DNA from 2 places in the Micromonospora sp. BRA006-A genome. Region 2 is predicted to be linked to the other one. Evidence: riboswitches for the same ligand, from Rfam matches in the RefSeq annotation. Region 2 holds a riboswitch; the other holds the start of a gene.
What was found. Region 2 has a riboswitch for cobalamin ahead of NMK34_RS02760 (magnesium chelatase subunit D family protein). Riboswitches for the same ligand answer to the same signal wherever they lie in the genome.

Region 1: another riboswitch for cobalamin. It lies ahead of NMK34_RS13365 (acyl-CoA thioesterase); the one in region 2 lies ahead of NMK34_RS02760 (magnesium chelatase subunit D family protein).

Annotation. Positions count from the first base shown of each region.
Region 1 covers NZ_JANCLW010000001.1:2,972,186-2,976,589, reverse strand. Annotated here, with positions in the region: gene NMK34_RS13380 (sensor histidine kinase) at 1-881, opposite strand, end outside; gene NMK34_RS13375 (response regulator transcription factor) at 890-1,588, opposite strand; gene NMK34_RS13370 (DM13 domain-containing protein) at 1,690-2,256, shown strand; cobalamin riboswitch at 2,287-2,494, shown strand; gene NMK34_RS13365 (acyl-CoA thioesterase) at 2,624-3,136, shown strand; gene NMK34_RS13360 (LysE family translocator) at 3,140-3,763, shown strand; gene NMK34_RS13355 (PrsW family glutamic-type intramembrane protease) at 3,806-4,404, opposite strand, start outside.
Region 2 covers NZ_JANCLW010000001.1:543,073-547,476, reverse strand. Annotated here, with positions in the region: gene NMK34_RS02775 (precorrin-2 C(20)-methyltransferase) at 1-138, shown strand, start outside; gene NMK34_RS02770 (cobalt-precorrin-4/precorrin-4 C(11)-methyltransferase) at 139-894, opposite strand; gene cbiE (precorrin-6y C5,15-methyltransferase (decarboxylating) subunit CbiE) at 891-2,099, opposite strand; cobalamin riboswitch at 2,154-2,298, shown strand; gene NMK34_RS02760 (magnesium chelatase subunit D family protein) at 2,345-4,327, shown strand; gene cobO (cob(I)yrinic acid a,c-diamide adenosyltransferase) at 4,327-4,404, shown strand, end outside.

The sequences.
Region 1 (4,404 bases), 2.4 Mb from region 2:
GCGCCGGCCGGTGCGGGGGTACGGGCCCGGGTGCCCCGGAACGCCACGTCGAACACCCGGGGCAGGTCCGCCTCGGGGATGCCGCCGCAGGTGTCGGAGACGGCGAGCCACGCGTCGGCGTCGTCCCGCCCGGCGTCGATGCGGACCGTGCCGTCCGGTGGCGTGTACCGCACCGAGTTGACAAGCAGGTTCGTCACGACGCGGGCGAGTTCGGCCTCGGCGGCCCGGACGGTCGGCCAGCCGGTCTCCGGGGCGAGCACCCGGACCCGCCGGTCGGCGGCCAGCGGCGCGGTGGCGGCGATCGCGTCGGAGACCACGTCGCCGAGCGGCACCGGGGACAGCGCGGGCCGCAGCGCTCCGGCGGTGATCCGGGACAGCTCGAACAGGTCGTCGACCAGGCGCGTCATCCGGTCCGTCTCGACCCGGATCCGGCGGTGGTACTCGGCCACCGCCGCCGGCTCGTCGACCACCCGGTCCTCCAGCGCCTCCGCCATCGCCCGCAGCCCGGCCAGCGGCGTACGCAGATCGTGGGAGACCCATGCGACAAGCTCGCGGCGGCCGGCCTCCAGCTGCCGTTCCCGCTGCCGGGCCTGGTCGGCCCAGACCGCCGCCTGGGCGAGGCGGCGGGCGAACGCCACCCCGACGGCCAGGCTGAGCGCCGCGGACGCCGCGACCGTGACGAGGACCACCTGGAGGTCGTGCGCGGACAGGAACATGGCCTGGGCGACGGCGGTGACGCCGGCCGTCACCGAGGCGATGGTGACCGCGAGCAGCACCGCGATGTGCGCGAGGATCGACCGGTGGCGCACCAGCCGCAGCGCGCCGACGCCGAGCGCGCCGACGGCAGCGCCGGCGAGCAGGGCGTAGAGCCCGATGACCATCAGTTCCTTCACCGGGACGCCTCCGACGGTTCGTACCGGTAACCGACGCCCCACACGGTGACGATGCGGCGCGGCTGCGCCGGGTGGTCCTCGATCTTCTCCCGCAGCCGCCGGACGTGGACGGTGACAGTGGACTGGTCGCCGAACCGCCAGCCCCACACGCGGTCCAGCAGCTCGGCCCGCGACCAGGCGCGTCCCGGGTTCGCCAGCAGGAACGCGAGCAGGTCGAACTCCCGTACGGTCAGCGACAGCTGCTGCCCGCCGCGCTCGGCGACGCGCCGGCCGGTGTCCGCGGTGAGGTCGCCGTCGCGCAGCACCCCTGCCGGTCCCCGGTCCTGCGGGGCCGCGCGCCGGAGCACCGACCTGATGCGCAGCACCAGTTCGCGCGGCGAGAACGGCTTGGTCACGTAGTCGTCCGCGCCGACCTCCAGCCCGGCGACCCGGTCGGCCTCGTCCCCGAGCGCGGTGAGCATGACGACGGGCAGGCCGGGCAGCCGGCGCCGCAGCCGCCGGCACACCTCTATGCCGTCGAGGCCCGGCATCATCAGGTCGAGGACCACCAGGTCGGGCGGCTCCTCCTCGGCCGCGGCGAGCGCGGCCGGCCCGTCGAAGGACAGCCGGACCCGGCAGCCGTCCTGCTCCAGATAGCGCCGGACGACGTCGCTCACCGTCCGGTCGTCGTCGACGACGAGCACGTAGCGCCCCATGCGGCAGACGCTACCCATCGGCGTCCCGGCGCGGCGGCCCGCGGTCGAGCCGTAAGCGGACGGAAAGATCTTTCCGCCGGGTCCGCGCCTACCGTCGGGGCATGGGCAGAAGACGTGTGGTGTTGTCGGTGCTCGCCGTGGTGACCGTCACCGGTCTCGGGGTGAGCCTGTACCTGTTCCAGCCGTGGCGGCTGGTGACCGACCGCGAGGTACGCGAGACGCTGCCCACTGTGGCGGAGCCCTCACCGGCGCCGGCCGGCACGACCGGCTCGTCGCCGACCGGCGCGGCGCCCGCCGACGTGGTGCTCGCCGCCGGGGACTTCGTCACCCACGAGCACGACACGTCCGGCCGGGCGCAGCTCGTCCGCCTCGCCGACGGCCGCCGTCAGCTGCTCCTGCGCGGACTGGACACCTCCGACGGGCCCGATCTGCGGGTGTGGCTCACCGACCGGAAGGTGCTGACCGGCCGGGCCGGCTGGCAGGTGTTCGACGACGGACGCTGGGTCGAGCTGGGCCGGCTCAAGGGCAACATCGGCGACCAGGCGTACGACATCCCGGCGTCGGTGGACCTGGACGGTCTGCGCAGCGTGTCGATCTGGTGCAAGCGGTTCGCGGTGTCGTTCGGCGCGGCGCCGCTGGCCGCTGTGACGGGATCGGCGCCGGCCTGACGCCTGTGCCGCCGCCCTCGGACGCTGGGCTACGCTGCGGGAAGCGCTGGTTCACCTGGTCGGCGACGGCCGGGTGTCGTAAGAGGGAACCCGGTGGGAATCCGGGACTGCCCCGCAGCGGTGAGTGGGAACGACAGCCGTCAACAGCACTGGGCCACGGCCTGGGAAGCGACGGCCGGTAGGCGACCTCGTGTCACGCCCGCGAGTCCGAAGACCTGCCCGCGTCGCGCGTACCACCGGTGCGCGCCGCCGTCGACCTCGCGGGTGGGTCGGGCGGGTGACACGTCGTACGCAGGCCGTCGGCGTGTCCTCGACGTGCACACCCCGGCCGGTCGGCGGTCCGCTTCTGCGAGGACGGAACCGCACAGTGCCCGACACCATCACGCTCACCGGCCGACCACCGTCGGCCTCGCACCTGACCCTGTCGCAGATCATGGACCAGCACCACACCAACCTGATGGGCACGGTCCACGGCGGACGCATCCTCAACCTGATCGACTCGGTCGCCGGTGTGGTCGCCGCCCGCCACTCCGACGGCCCGGCCGTCACCGCCGCCATCGACGAGACCGCGTTCCTGCGCGCGGTACGCGTCGGGGACGTGGTCCACGTGGACGCCCGGATCACCTGGGCCGGCCGCAGCTCGATGGAGGTGGCGGTGAAGGTCAGCGCGGACCGGTGGGACCGCGCCGTGCCGCCGGTGGACGTGGCGACCGCGCACCTGGTGATGGTGGCGGTCGACGACGACGGGCAGCCCCGGCCGGTGCCGCCGCTGCACGCCGAGACCGACGGCGACCGGCGGCGCTACCGGGAGGCGCAGATCCGGCGCGAGCACCGGCTGGCGCTGCGCCGGGCGCTGCTCGACGGCGCCGGGGAGGGCTGAGCGGTGCTCGGACTGTCGGCGGCCACGCTCGCGGGTTACCTGGCCGCGATCGTGGTGCTCATGCTCACCCCGGGGCCGGACATGATGTTCGTGCTCGCGAACGCCACCCGGTACGGCGCACGGGCGGGCGCGGTGGCCGCGCTCGGGGTCGCCGCCGGGGAGGCGGTGCACGTCGCCGCCGTGGTGGCCGGGCTCGCCACGCTGATCGCCGCGTCCCCGGTGCTGTTCACCGCGATCCGGTGGGCCGGTGCGGCGTACCTCATCGTGCTGGGCCTGCGGGCGCTGCGCGGCACCGGCCGGCCCGGCGCACCGGCGGACCGGCCGGACGGCGGCGCCGGGCGGGCCTTCCGGCGCGGCCTGCTGACGAACCTGCTCAACCCGAAGATGATCCTGTTCAGCGTGGCGTTCCTGCCGCAGTTCGTCCGGCCCGAGGCGGGCCCGGTGGCGGCGCAGCTGGTGCTGCTCGGGGTGCTGTTCGTCGCGGTGCAGCTCGCCGTGGACCTGGCGCTCGGCGTGGGCGCCGGGCGGTTCGCCAGGCGGTGGGGCGACAGCCGCTGGTCGCGGCGCGTCGACCGGCTCTGCGCTGTCGCCTTCGTCGCGCTCGGCGTCCGGCTGGCCGCCGGCTGAGACGCACCGGACGGCGCGGCGCCGGACGGCCGGCCGCCCGGCTCAGCCGGCGTGCGCTGCCGTCTCCCGGGATGCCGGCACCACCGGCGCCCCGGACGGGGCCGGCCGCTCGCGGTCCAGGTGCAGGCGCAACAGCACCCAGCCCAGCGACACGGCGCCGATGAACACGTACGCGGGCTGGGTGCCGAACGTGTCCCAGCAGGTGTGCAGCGTGACGGCGGCGGCGAAGGTGAGCAGGAACGCCGCCAGCTTCCGGCCACCGGGCGCGGCGGCGAACGCGAACAACGCGGCGGCGGTCAGCCCGGTCCAGGCCAGGTGCGCGGCGGGCGCGGTGAGACCGCGTACCAGCAGCGTCCGCTCGACCGCGCCGAGGTTGCCCTCCGACCCGACGAAGGCGGCGAACGCGTACCCCATGGTCTCCAGCGCGGCGAACCCGGCGCCGGAGGCCACGCCGATCACCAGGCCCTGCGCCGGGGAGGGGTGCCGCCGCCACAGCAGCAGGATGCCGGCCGGCACGATCAGCTTGGCGGTCTCCTCGGCCAGGCCGACGAGCGTCATCGGCAGGACGCCGAGGCGGTGCAGCGTGCCGTACTCCAGCCAGCCGGCGGCGACCACACCGACCACGCCGCCGAGGAGCGCGG
Region 2 (4,404 bases):
GGGGAGAGTCTCACCGTCACCTCGCTCGGCGAACTGGACCCTGGCAGCATCGACATGAAATGCCTGTTGATCATCGGCGCCTCGGCGACGCGAGTCACCGCGGCCGGACGTGTCTGGAGCCCGCGCTTCGTGCCCTGATCAGCCGCGCACGCGGCGCTCGCGACCGGCCGAGTAGAGGAACGACTCGCCGCCACGGACGTCCCCGGCCAGCGCCGGGCCGACCAGGATGACCGCTGCCTGTCGCAGACCGGCCTGCTCGACCCGGCCGCCGATGTCGGCCAGCGTGCCGCGCAGGATGAGCTCCTGCGGCTGCGACACCCGGTGCACCACGACTATGGGGCAGTCGTGGCCGTAGTAGCCGGCCAGTTCGGCGGCCAGCTCGCGGGTACGCGTGACCGCCAGGTGCAGGGCGAGCGTCGCGCCGGTCGCGGCGAACGCGGCGAGCTTCTCTCCCGACGGCATGACCGTGGACCGGGCCTGCGCGCGGGTGAGCACGACCGACTGGGCCAGCTCCGGGACGGTCAGCTCGGCGCCGACGGCGGCGGCAGCAGCCGCATAGGCCGGCACGCCGGGCGTGACGTCCCACGGGACCCGGGCGGCGTCGAGCCGGCGGGCCTGCTCGTGCACCGCCGAGTACAGCGACGGGTCACCGGAGCACAGCCGTACGACCTCGGACCCGTCGGCGTGTGCCTGGACCAGGTGCGTGGTGATCTGGTCCAGGTCGAGGTGCTGGGTGTCGATCAGCCGGGCGTCGTCACGGCAGTGCTCCAGCACCTCGGCGTCGAGGTACGTGCCCGGGTACAGGCACACGTCGGCGGACTCGAGCAGGCGTACCGCGCGGAGGGTGAGCAGGTCGGCGGCGCCGGGCCCGGCCCCGACGAAATGGACGGTCATGAATCTCCCTTGACGATGGACCACTGGCTGACTGCCCGCGCGGGCGTCCAGCCGGTGAAGCCGCCGAGCGGTTCGGCGCGTTCGACGTGCAGGCGGACGAGTTCACCGCCGCGCCGGCGGTGCTGCTCCAGCAGCACCGCCTCGGTCTCGGCGGTGACACCGTGCACGACGAGCCGTCCACCGGCGCCGAGCGCATCCCAGCAGGTGTCCAGCACGCCGGGGACGGTGGCCCCGCCGCCGACGAACACCGCGTCGGGACGGTCCAGGCCGGACAGGGCCCCGGGCGCCGAACCCTCGACCAGACACAGACCCGGCACGCCGAGAGCAGCGGCGTTGCGGTGCACCAGCGCGGCCCGGTCGGAGCGGGGCTCCACCGCGATCGTCCGTGCCGTCGGCCAGGCCCGCATCCACTCCACACCGATCGAGCCGCTGCCGGCGCCGACGTCCCACAGCAGCTGACCGGGCGCGGGCGCGAGCCGGGCCAGGGCACTGGCCCGCAGGTCACGTTTGGTGATCTGCCCGGCGTGCTCGAACGCGTCGTCGGGCAACACGCCGCCCGCGGCCCAGCCCGGACCGGCACCGCGAACTTCGACGGCGAGAACGTTCAACCGCGGCACGTCGTTCAGGTCCCACCCGGCCGCGGTGGTCGCGGTACACGACTCACCGGCGGCACCGAGGTCACCGAGCACGACCAGCCTGGACTGCCCCCAACCGAGCCCGGTCAGCACCGCGGCCACGGCCGCGGGTGTCGTCCCGTCGCTGGACAGCACGAGCAGCCGGCGCCCGGCCGAGAGCGCAGGCACGATCAGCCGTAGGTCCCGGCCGACCAGGCTGACCGTGGTGACGGACTCAGCCGGCCATCCGAGACGTGCTCGGGCGAGGGCTACCGAGGAGACCCCGGGCACGATCGTCACGCGCTCCGGGCCCAGGACGTCCAGCAGCGTCGTGCCGATACCCGACACGAGCGGGTCGCCGGAGGCCAGCACGACAACCGGCCCTCGCGCGGAGGCGAGCACACCTGGCAAATTGTCCCGCAGCGGCGACGGCCACGCCACGCGCTGCTGGCCGTCGACGGGCGGCACCGCCTCGAGGTGCCGCCGCCCGCCGAGCAGCGTCGCGGCCGCCCGCACCAGCGCCCGGGACGGCTCCGGCAGACCCACCCACCCGTCAGCCCCGACCCCCACCACGGTCACCCGCTCCTCCATGGAGATGCACCCTAGCCGCCCACCGGCCCTTGCCCCGGCCACCGGGGCGTCTATGGTGATGCACAGGTTCGAGGTGCCCCACGACCGTGGTCACGGGGAGAATCTGGGAAGCCGGTGAGAATCCGGCACAGGGCCCGCTGCGGTGATCCAGGCATTGACCTGGGAAGTCCGAAGACCGGCCTCGATCCGATCCACGGCGCATGCCGCGTCGTGGACCGCCATGGCAGATCGAGCGGGAGCCCTACATGCCAGCGCAGTACCCCTTTTGTGCCGTCGTCGGCGCCGACGACATGACTCTCGCCCTCACCCTGGTCGCGATCGATCCGCTCATCGGCGGTGTCCTGATCCGCGGGGAGAAGGGCACTGCCAAGACCACTACCGTGCGCGGCCTCGCCGAGGTGCTCCCGGCGGTACGGGTCTATGCGGGCGACCGGTTCTCCATCGACCCGGACGATCCCTCGGCGGTCTGCCCCGACGGGCCGTTCGACGTGTCCACGCCCGTCGTCGAACGGCCGGTACGCCTCGTCGAACTACCCGTCGGAGCCGGCGACGACCGGGTGACCGGATCGCTGAAGCTCGATGCCGCGCTGCGAGACGGCGTCGTCGCGTTCGAGCCTGGCCTGCTGGCCCGGGCCCATCGTGGCCTGCTGTACGTCGACGAGGTCAACCTGCTGCCGGACCACCTGGTCGACCTGCTGCTCGACGCCGCGGCGACCGGCCGGGTCAGCGTCGAACGCGACGGTGTCTCGGTCGAGCATGCCTCCCGGTTCGTGTTGATCGGCACGATGAACCCGGAGGAGGGCGAACTGCGCCCGCAGCTGCTCGACCGGTTCGGCCTGACGGTCGAGGTCGCCGCCCCGCGTGACCCCGTCCTGCGGGTGCAGGCGGTCCGCCGCCGGCTCGCATTCGACGCCGACCCGGAGGGCTTCGCCACACGCTGGGCCGGCGAGCAGGAAGCCCTGCGCACCCGGCTGGCCGCCGCCCGGCGCTCGCTGGCCGGTGTCGTGCTCGACGACGAGACGCTGACCAGGATCGCCGAGCTGTGCGCCGCGTTCGACGTGGACGGCCTGCGTGCGGACCTCGTCACCGCTCGCGCCGCCGCGGCGCACGCGGCCTGGCGGGGACGTACGCGAGTGACACTCGAGGACATCCGCATCGCCGCCCGTCTCGCGCTGCCGCACCGCCGCCGCCGCAACCCCTTCGACGAGCCCGGCCTGGACCAGGACCGCCTGGACGACCTACTCGGCCACAACGACCCCGACCCCGGACCCGACGGTCCCGGCGGCGGTCTGCCCGACGACACCGGGCACGACAGATCGGCCGGGGACGTGCCCGGCTCTCCCGGCGAGAGCCCGCCCGTACCGGAGCCCGAACGGCAGGCCGCCACATCGATGGCATCCGCGGGCGAGCCCGCACGTGCCCGCTTGCTGGTCGTGAAAGGAACCGGCGACGGTCAGGCCGGCCGGCGGTCCCGGGCACGAACACCGCAGGGCCGTGTCGCCGGGCAGCGGCGGCGCACGTCCGGCGACGGCCGGCTGCACCTGCCGGGCACCATCACCGCGGCGGCGCCGCATCAGCATTCCCGGGGTGGCTTGACCGGCGGTCGCGGCCTCGCGCTCGTGCCCGGCGACCTGCGCCGGGCCGAGACCGTCGGGCGCGAGTCGAACCTCGTGCTGCTGTGCGTGGACGCGTCCGGTTCGATGGCGGCCCGCCGCCGCATGGAGCAGGTCAAGACCGCTGTGCTGTCGCTGCTGCTGGACGCCTACCGCCGCCGGGACAAGGTCGCACTGGTGACGTTCCGCCGGCACACCGCCGAGGTCGTCCTGCCACCGACCGGCTCGGTCGACGTCGCCTCCCGCCGCCTGGCCGACCTACCGGCCGGTGGCCGGACCCCGCTCGCGGAGGGCCTGGAACGCAGTGGCGAGGTGCTGCGCCGGGAGGCGCTGCGCGACCCGTCCCGCCGGCCCCTGCTCGTCGTGGTGACCGACGGCCGCGCCACCTCCGGCCCGGACCCGCTGGGTCGTGCCCACCGCGCCGCCGCCGCGCTCGCCACCAGCGGTGTCCAGGTCGTCGTCGTGGACTGCGAGACCGGACGATTCCGGCTCGGCCTCGCCGCCCGGCTTGCCACTCATCTGAGGGCCGAGCACGTGCCGCTCGGTGAAGTGACCGCCGACGGGCTCACAGGGGTCGTTCGCACGGCGACCGCTCCGCGGGCGGGGGTGGCCTGATGCCGCAGGGTAAGCCGCTCACCGTCCCGGACGACGGCAGCACCACCCGCCAGCGGCGCAACCGGCCGCTGCTGATG